One region of the Nocardiopsis sp. NPDC101807 genome, then DNA from elsewhere that is predicted to be linked to it. Evidence: riboswitches for the same ligand, from Rfam matches in the RefSeq annotation. Region 1 holds a riboswitch; the other holds the start of a gene.

What was found. A riboswitch is a leader RNA that binds a small molecule or an ion and turns the genes downstream of it on or off. The one in region 1 is predicted to bind guanidine.
Region 2: it holds a riboswitch for guanidine, as region 1 does, so the genes downstream of both, ACIRPH_RS18815 (DMT family transporter) here and ACIRPH_RS00690 (multidrug efflux SMR transporter) in region 1, are expected to answer to the same signal.

The regions. Positions count from the first base shown of each region.
Region 1 is NZ_JBIWMK010000001.1:151,644-155,960, reverse strand. It holds gene ACIRPH_RS00710 (VOC family protein) at 1-284, shown strand, start outside; gene ACIRPH_RS00705 (serine hydrolase domain-containing protein) at 628-1,620, opposite strand; gene ACIRPH_RS00700 (hypothetical protein) at 2,150-2,629, shown strand; gene ACIRPH_RS00695 (hypothetical protein) at 2,733-2,945, opposite strand; guanidine-III (ykkC-III) riboswitch at 3,233-3,299, shown strand; gene ACIRPH_RS00690 (multidrug efflux SMR transporter) at 3,312-3,626, shown strand; gene ACIRPH_RS00685 (DMT family transporter) at 3,628-3,966, shown strand; gene ACIRPH_RS00680 (TetR/AcrR family transcriptional regulator) at 4,107-4,317, opposite strand, start outside.
Region 2 is NZ_JBIWMK010000005.1:583,581-587,897, reverse strand. It holds gene ACIRPH_RS18825 (Nramp family divalent metal transporter) at 1-1,269, shown strand, start outside; gene ACIRPH_RS18820 (hypothetical protein) at 1,269-1,826, shown strand; gene ACIRPH_RS18815 (DMT family transporter) at 2,004-2,318, opposite strand; guanidine-III (ykkC-III) riboswitch at 2,349-2,412, opposite strand; gene ACIRPH_RS18810 (DUF485 domain-containing protein) at 2,910-3,308, shown strand; gene ACIRPH_RS18805 (cation acetate symporter) at 3,305-4,317, shown strand, end outside.

The DNA of each region.
Region 1 (4,317 bases):
GCGAGGACGACGGCACGTTGGAGATCGGTCCGCGCGAGGGGTTCGGCGGTCCGCAGCCGACCATCATCCTCAGCCGCAGGGACGAGCCGGAGAAAGGCAAGCCCCGGCTCCACATCGACGTCAACGCCACCGACCGCGACCAGGACGCCGAGCTCGAACGGCTTCTCGCGCTCGGCGCCCGCCCGGCCGACATCGGCCAGACGGGGGAGGAACAGTGGCACGTCCTGGCCGACCCCGAGGGCAACGAGTTCTGCCTGCTCAAGGCCCGCCTCAACCCGCTCTGACACCTCGCCCCCTCGCGATGATCTTGTACCTATAGCGAGGTTCGGCGCCGAGATCGTCTATAAGTACAAGATCATCCGGGGCGGAACCCCTCGCATTACACCGGCAGCCGTTCCGGTCAGCCAGTCGGCGCTGCTCCCCGCAGACGCGGGGATGGACCCCGCACCGGCCGACGAGCCTGCTCAGACCAGTACTGCTCCCCGCGCACGCGGGGATAAATCCCGGGCACTGAAACGGCTCGACGCAGCCTCCCGTCATTCCTGCTCCCTGCGACTCGGGAAGCCGACGGGCCGCGTTCCCGGGGAGAACGTACCCGGGCGTTCCGACCCCGGCCGCCCTCCGTGGCTAGCCGTCGAACTGCGCGAGTGCCAGGGCGTGCAGTTCGGCGAGCCCGTGCCGTTCCCTCCCATAGGCGATCGCGTTGGTGAGCACCACCAGATACCGCCCGGTGGCGGGGTCGAGGTACATCCCGGTTCCGGTGAATCCCCGGTGGTGGACGAGTCCGGTGTCGGTGATCAGCCACGCCAGCCCGCGACTGTTGGTCGCGTCCACCCGGACAGCCGGTTTCCAGGAGTCCCCGACATAGGCGCCGATGTCCTTCAACGGCCCCCGGCCCTGCCGCGCGCTCAGGAAGTGGTGTGCCAGCTCGGCCAGCCCCTGCGCATGGGCGAACACCCCGGCGTGTCCGGCGACGCCGCCGAGCGCGGCCGCGTTCTCGTCGTGAACCACCCCGTGCAGTGGACAGCCGCCCACGAGGCGTCGCTCGGTCGGCGCCACGCGGTCGTCCGCGAGGAACGGCCCGTAACGGAAACCGTTTGATCCGAGGCCGGCGCCGAGGTCGTCGACCAGGGCGCGGAGGGACTTTCCGTGCACTCTGGCCAGCAGCAGGCCGAGCAGGATGAAGCCGCGGTTGATGTAGCGGTGCTCGCCCGGGGTGTCGAGGGGTTCGGACAGGATCATCTCGGCCAGGTCCCGGCTGTCGCCCGTGTACCGGTCCAGTCGGGTCGCGGGCATGAGCCCCGAGGTGTGGGTGAGAATCTGCCGGACCGTCACCGTCGCGCCCGGTCCGGGGATCGGCGTCCGGACGTGGTCGGACACCGGCGCCTCCAGGTCGAGGAGCCCGTGGGACACCGCTCGGCCGACCAAGGGCCAGGTCGCGACCACCTTCGTCAGGCTGGCCACGTCGTAGAACGTCGTCGGCCCGGGCGCCACGGAACCCCCGACCCCTGTCGTGCCCGACGCGGCGTACTCGGTGACGGCGCCGCCGACACTTCCCGCCGCGACCACGCCGCCCGGGGTCCGGCGGTCGGCGACCATGCGATCGAGTGCCGCTCCCATCGCGGCGGCGGTTGACGGAACCCACTTCTCATGGGTTGCCACATCGGATGCTTTCGCCCCTGGCGCCACTGCCTCGGACCTGTGGGTCACTGTTCCTCCTCGGTGATGCCGGCGCCCCGTATGACGAGGGGGCCGACACAGCGGTGGCTTCGTCTTCCACTTGAGGCGGAAACCTGCTGACCTGTGCGCATGCGGTTTCTCTCCGGCCCGCGAAGAACATTGATGTGAATTCCCCTACCCCCTTGTGTGGAGAGGGATATTTCTCGAAAACCTGCATGCGCCCTGGCCTGCAGTTTCTTGGGGCGGTGCTCCTCTTCGGTGAAGTTGTTCCGTGGTTCGGAAGTTCCGGCCCCCTTGACGCGTGTCGCAGAGGGTAGTAATTTTGCGAGAAGTCTTCGCCCGGATCCGGTGGAAATGGAAAACCCCTTTCTGTGCCGCTCTCCCGGTGCTTCGTCTTTCTTTCCTTTCGGACGATGACAATGTTCGGACGTGCGGGGCCCGGCTGTGGGTTCCTGGTGCGGGGGAAGGCATGATTGTCGTTGCAGCAGGGGGCAGGGTCCTGTGCGGGGGTGGGCTTCACGCCTGCCTGCTTCTCCTTTTTCCTTGGAGCATATCCTCCGACATCCGCCCCGCGATGGCGTTCGCCATTTTATCGGCGGTCTATGGGGCGCTGCTCCTGATAACGACTCTCCCGAGTCTTGTCGCGTTTGCGATCGAGGTCAGGAGGAGGGTGCCCAGAGGTGGCTCGCGGAAATTCGGGGCGACCAGGGCGACCTCCGCCTCGGTGGCCGGTCTCTTCTACTTCGCCCTGCCGTTCTCCCTCGTTTCCATCGAGGGATTCACTGCCCTGAACGTGACGGTGTCCCTGGTGGGGTTCGCCGTCGGCTTCCTGCTGCACCGGATGTTCTTGTGGCTCAGCTTCGAGGGATCGTCGCGTACGGCCTTCTTTCCCCTTCTCGCACTGGCGGCCCCCTTTCCGCTTCTCCTGCTGAGGACATGGCCGTTCTAGTGCTCCGACCGGCAACGTGCCCGGCCCGGTGCACGTCCCGGTGCACAGGGGTGGGGCCCCGCGCGGGGGAGCGCGGGGCCCCGAGGGGGGCGCGGGGGTCCGGTCAGTGGACGAAGAAGCCGTCGAAACGGCCTCCCTCGCAGATCAGGCCGCTGGGGGAGGCCTCGCTCTCCTTGACGACGCCTCCGCCCTTCCTGCACATCTCCTCCGTGATGTACTCGGCCCCGGGGGGCGGTGGCGGTGCGGCCGCTACGGGGGCGGCCGACGCGCTGAGGGCGGCGGCGGTTAGGGCGAGGGCGGCGAAGAGGATGCGCATCGGTTTCCTCTGAGCGTGTCGAGCGGGGTGCCTACGCCACAGGGATCCCCCGCCCTCGGGCCTGAAAACCCTGTGAGCTGCTGAGACGCGAAGACGGGCGCGGCATATCGCCACCAAGGGCCACGAGTCGCCCCCGACCTGGTGGCCAGGTCGGCGGGAGCCGAGCGCACGGCGAAGCGGCGGGCCCCGCACCGGTCCCGTCGCACGGGATCTCGTCACAGGTTCGCGGGGGGACGTGTCGTGACGACCCTCACGGCACCGGCCTGGGACGATGTTGTACGTTGGGGTCGAGACCCGCTCCTCGGGTCAGCGGACGAGGGAGCCGTACCCGCGCCACGACAAGACGGCCTCGAAAGGGGCTTGTCCATGGCATGGTTCGTTCTCGTCGTCTCCGGGGTCCTGGAGGCCGTCTGGGCCACCGCCCTGGGCGCGTCGAAGGGTTTCTCCCGATGGCGCCCCACACTCCTGTTCGCCGTCGCCCTGGTCGCGAGCATGGCGGGCCTGGCCTGGGCCATGACCTCGCTGCCGACCGGCACCGCCTACGCCGTCTGGGTGGGCATCGGCGCCACCCTCACCGTCCTGTGGGGGTTCCTCACCGGCAAGGACCGCGCCACTTGGGGCAAGTCCCTGCTCCTGGTGCTGCTCATCGGTTCGATCATCGGTCTCAAGGCGGTGAGCTGACATGCCGTGGATCATCCTGCTCGTCAGCGCGGTGTTCGAGGCCGTGTGGGCCACCGCCCTGGGCATGTCCGAGGGGTTCAGCGAACCCGGCCCGACCGTCGTGTTCCTCGTGGCACTGGCGATCAGCATGGCCGGCCTGGGCTGGGCGGCCAAGCACATCCCCATCGGCACCGCCTACGCGGTCTGGGTCGGCCTCGGCGCCGCGCTGACCGTGTTCTACGCGATGTTCACCGGCGGCGAGAGCGTCTCGGCGCTCAAGATCGTCTTCCTCGCCGGGATCATCGCCGCGGTCGTCGGCCTGAAGCTGGTGCCGGAGAAGACCGCACCGGCCCCCGAGTAGCCCGCGGGCCGAAGGACACGGAGGCCCCCGGCGCGACAGGACGTCGCGCCGGGGGCCTCTTCGCCGCCGTCGCGGCCCGGCCCCGGCCCCGGCAGCCGCCCCGCGCCGACCGTGCGCGGACCGGCGGCCCACAGGGCGCCTCAGGCGGCGAAGGAGGCCAGGAGGTGGCTGACCAGCCGCTGCGCGCGGCGGTGGGGTTCGTCGGACGCGGCCAGACCGCCGACCGCCTCGAACAGCATCTCCACGTCGTCGGTGGTGATCCCGGCCCGCACGGCCCCGGCCCCCCGGGCGCGGTCCAGCACCGCCGCCAGCTTCTCCCGGCCCTCGCGGGCGTGCCGTTCGGCGTGGGAG
Region 2 (4,317 bases), on a different contig from region 1:
CGCTGGCTGTTCCTGGTCGGCGTCTCCCTGCAGGCCGTGGTCATGCTGGAGATGTCGCGCTACGCGATGGCGACCGGCGAGAGCATCTTCTACGGCGCCGCGCGCGTGTTCAAACCGCTGATGTGGTTCTTCTTCCTCACAGCGATCCTGGTGTACATCTGGCCGGGACACCTCTCCGCGGGCGCCTCCGCGTTCGAGCGGGTGACCGGTATCCCCTGGCAGGCGACGGCGGTCGCGGGGATGCTCCTCGTCGGCGTGGTGTTCACGCTGGCGAAGGTCATCTACAACCTGCTGGAGAGCGTGCTCTCCATCTGCATCGGCCTCCTGGTCGTCGGGACGTCCGTGGTCGCGGCGATGGTCGGCAACCTCTCCGACCTCACCTCCACCATCAGCGGCATGTTCGCGTTCGGCTACTTCCCGCCCGAGGCGATGACGGCCGCCTGGTTCCCGATCATCGTCGGCTCCGTCGCCTTCGCCGGACCCTCCGGCATGCAGCAGATGTGGTACACCCTGCACCTGCGCGACAAGGGCGCGGGCATGGGCGCGCACATCCCGCAGATCCGGGGGCTCCGGCACTCCGGCGAGCAGGAGACCATGCCCTCGCGCGGCTTCATGTTCGACACCTCCGACCCCGCGGAGATGGCGAAGTGGAAGGGCTGGCGGCGCTGGGTCACCTTCGACGCCATGGTCCTGTTCTGGGGCATCACCATGCTGGTGACGATCTCCTTCACCGTGCTGGCCCAGGCCTCCGCCCGCATCGACCCGAACGTGGCCGACCTCATCCGGGCCGGTGACCGCGACGCCTCCCTGGACGCCATGGCCGGCTCCTTCTCCGCCGCGGGAAGCCCGGTCCTGGGGACCGTCTTCTTCTGCTTCATCGCCCTCATCGGGCTCAACGCCACGCTGGGCCTGTTCGACTCCTTCTCGCGCGGCCAGGCCGACATGACCTACAACTTCGTGCCGGGCGCCAAGAAGATCGGTGTCTCGAAGCTGTACGCCATGTTCCTGTGGGGCCTCATCGTCTTCGGCATCCTCGTCCTGCTCTTCGGCCCCGCCGACGGGCCCGCGGCGATCCTGGACGTGCTCGCGTTCCTGTCGGCGTTCGCGATGGGCGCGTACTGCGTGGTGCTGCTGCTGGTCAACAACCTCACCCTGCCCAAGCCGATCCGGCCGGGCATCGTCTCCAACGCCGTCATCGCCTTCGCCGCGCTGTTCTACCTCGGCGCGCTCTTCTACTCGCTGTTCGCCTTCGGGGTCGTGGTGGACTGATGGGCGTCCAGGTCTCCCCCAGAACGTCCGGCGCCCTCCTCCACCACGCCGAGGTCGCGGTGCCCGGAGCGGCGATCGGCCTCGTCGCCGGGCTGTTCGCCGCGGGCGTCGGCGCGATGGCCGGGCTGCCCGCGCTCCTCAACACCACGGTGGGGGCGGCGCTCGGCCTGCCCCTCGCGCTGCTCGGCGCCGGGTACTGCGTGCTGCTCGCCCGAGGCGTGTTCTCGGTCGGCGCGGTGGCCCCCCTCGCGCTGTACTGGCTGGCGGGCTTCCCCCTCGCCCGCCTGTTCGACTCCTACGCCGTGGCACTGGTGCTCGGGAACGACACCGTGCTCCGGGAGCCGCTGCTGTCGTTCCTCGCCCTCCAGGCGATGCTCAGCTTCGGCTTCACCATCGGGTTCCTGTGGCTGCACGAGAGGATCGCGCCGCACTGGCTGCTGCGCGTCCGCGGGCACAACCCGGTGGCGGCCTCTCTGGTCGAGCGGTACATGGAGCACGCGGAGCACCTCGAGAGGCGTCGGGCCTCCCGGCGCCGTCCCCCGGCCGCCCCGTCCTGACGGACACGGCCTGCCCGGTGCGGCGTCCCGCGCCGCACCGGACAGGCCGTCCCATGAGCACCGGGAGTACCGCCGGCCAGGACCCCGTGTCCGGGCCGGCGCACGGCGCGGTCCGGGCGCCGGAGCGGCGGACCCGTGTCCGCGCCGTCCCGGTCCCCCGCCGACCGGCGGCCCGGCTCAGTGCAGGACCTTGAGCCCGACCACCCCGGCGACGATGAGGACCAGGCAGAGCCCCTTGAGCGGGCTGAAGCCCTCGCCCAGGAAGAACATGCCGACCAGCGCGGTGCCGACGACGCCGATCGACACCCAGACCGCGTAGCCCGTCCCCAGGGGGATGGTCCGCAGCGCGTACGCCAGCCCGGCCATGCTCAGCGTCAGGGCGGCGCCGAAGGCCACCGTCGGCCACAGGCGCGTGAAGCCCTGCGAGGCGTGGAGCGCGGCAGCCCACGCGGTTTCCAGAAGACCGGAGATCACCAGTACAGCCCAGGCCATCGACCCGTACCTCCATGACGTGCGTGCAGGAACGCGCCGTCTTGTCGTACCGGGTACGGCGCACCTCGTCCGGGGTCTCACGGATCGCGCCGGCGCGGCGGGGCCGCGCGGGCGGTGATGCCTCGCAACCTACAACCCGCGGACGCGGACCGGGCTTCCGGGGCCGCCGGAGAGGTGCGCCACCGCCCGTGGGGCCGGGCCGCGGCCCCCGGACGGGACCGAGGGGCCCCGCGCCCGGACGCCCGCCGCTCCCCCTCCGGGCGGGGCCGGGGGCTCCCGGCCCGGACGCCCGCCGGACGGACCGCCCGCCGCGCGGGGCCGGACCACACGCGGTGGGGGACCGGACCGGTGCGCCGCCCCGGGCGGACCGGCTCCCGGCCGCCCGGCGACCGTTCGTCCCGTGCCGCGACCGTTCGTCGCACGGTGGGCGACCGTTCGACGCTCCGCCCCCGCGTTCGGCGCGCACGCGGGCGCGCCCCCTCCTTGGCGGGAGTGCCACTCCTTACAGTGCCGAGTAATACAGATCACACGAAGGAAGCGCGCTCCCGGCAGCGCGGCCGTTCCCGCCATCCCCCGGAGGTACGACCCAGCATGGCCACACAACGCCCACCAGAACCGCCCACCCCGCCCCCGGGGCCGGGGGAGGGATCCCCGGAGGAACAGCTGTCGGAGGCGGCCGTCATCGCCATGCACAGCGACCCCCGGTTCAAGACTCTGAAGAAGAGCCTGTACAGCTTCATCTTCCCGATGAGCCTGGCGTTCATGGCCTGGTACCTGCTGTACGTGTTCATGACGGCGTTCGCACGCGACCTCATGAGCACCCAGCTCTTCGGGAACGTCAACCTCGCACTGGTCTTCGGCGTGCTCCAGTTCGTGACGACCTTCGGCATCGCCATCCTCTACTCGTCCTACTCGCGCAAGCGGCTCGACACGGCCGCGGCCGTCGTGCGCGAGGCCCTGGAGAACGGTGACGGGGGGACCGGCAAGTGAACCTCGACAGCGTCCAGTACCTCGCCGACACCGCCGCGGTCAGCGACAGCAGCCGCGCGATCACCATCGGCCTCTTCAGCGTCATCATCGCGGCGACGCTCTACATCACCGTGTGGGCCAGCCGCCGCACCCACAACGCCACCGACTTCCACTCGGGGGGCCGCGGCTTCAGCGCCGTCCAGAACGGCTTCGCGATCGCGGGCGACTACATGTCCGCGGCCTCCTTCCTGGGCATCGCGGGCATGATCGCCCTGTTCGGGTACGACGGCTTCCTGTACTCCATCGGCTTCCTCGTCGCCTGGCTGGTGGCGCTGCTCCTGGTCGCAGAGCTGCTGCGCAACTCCGGCCGCTACACCATGGGCGACGTGCTGTCCTACCGGATGCAGCAGCGCCCGGTGCGGACCGCCGCCGCCGTCTCCACGGTCACCGTGTCGATCTTCTACCTCCTCGCGCAGATGGTCGGCGCGGGCGCGCTGATCTCCCTGCTCATGGGCATCCAGCCCGGCGAGACCTACCTCGGCATGTCGGGTGAGACCGCGAAGATCGTCGGCATCGTCGTGGTCGGCATGCTGATGACGATCTACGTGTCCTTCGGCGGCATGAAGGGCACCACCTGGGTCCAGATCATCAAGGCCATCATGCTGATGACCGGCGCCGCCCTGCTGGTCCTGCTGACCCTGTCGATCTACGGGTTCAACTTCGGCTCCCTGATGAACGACGCGGCCGAGGCCAGCGGCCGGGGCGCGGTGTTCCTGGAGCCCGGCCTGCGCTACGGCGTCGAGGTCCCGGGCGACGCGATCCAGACCATGTGGAACAAGCTCGACCTGGTCAGCCTGGGCATGGCCCTGGTCCTGGGCACGGCCGGCCTGCCGCACATCCTCATCCGCTTCTACACGGTGCCCGACTCCATGACGGCCCGTAAGTCCGTGAACTGGGCGATCGGCCTCATCGGCACCTTCTACCTGTTCACCCTGGTCCTGGGCTTCGGCGCGGCGGCCATCGTCGGCCA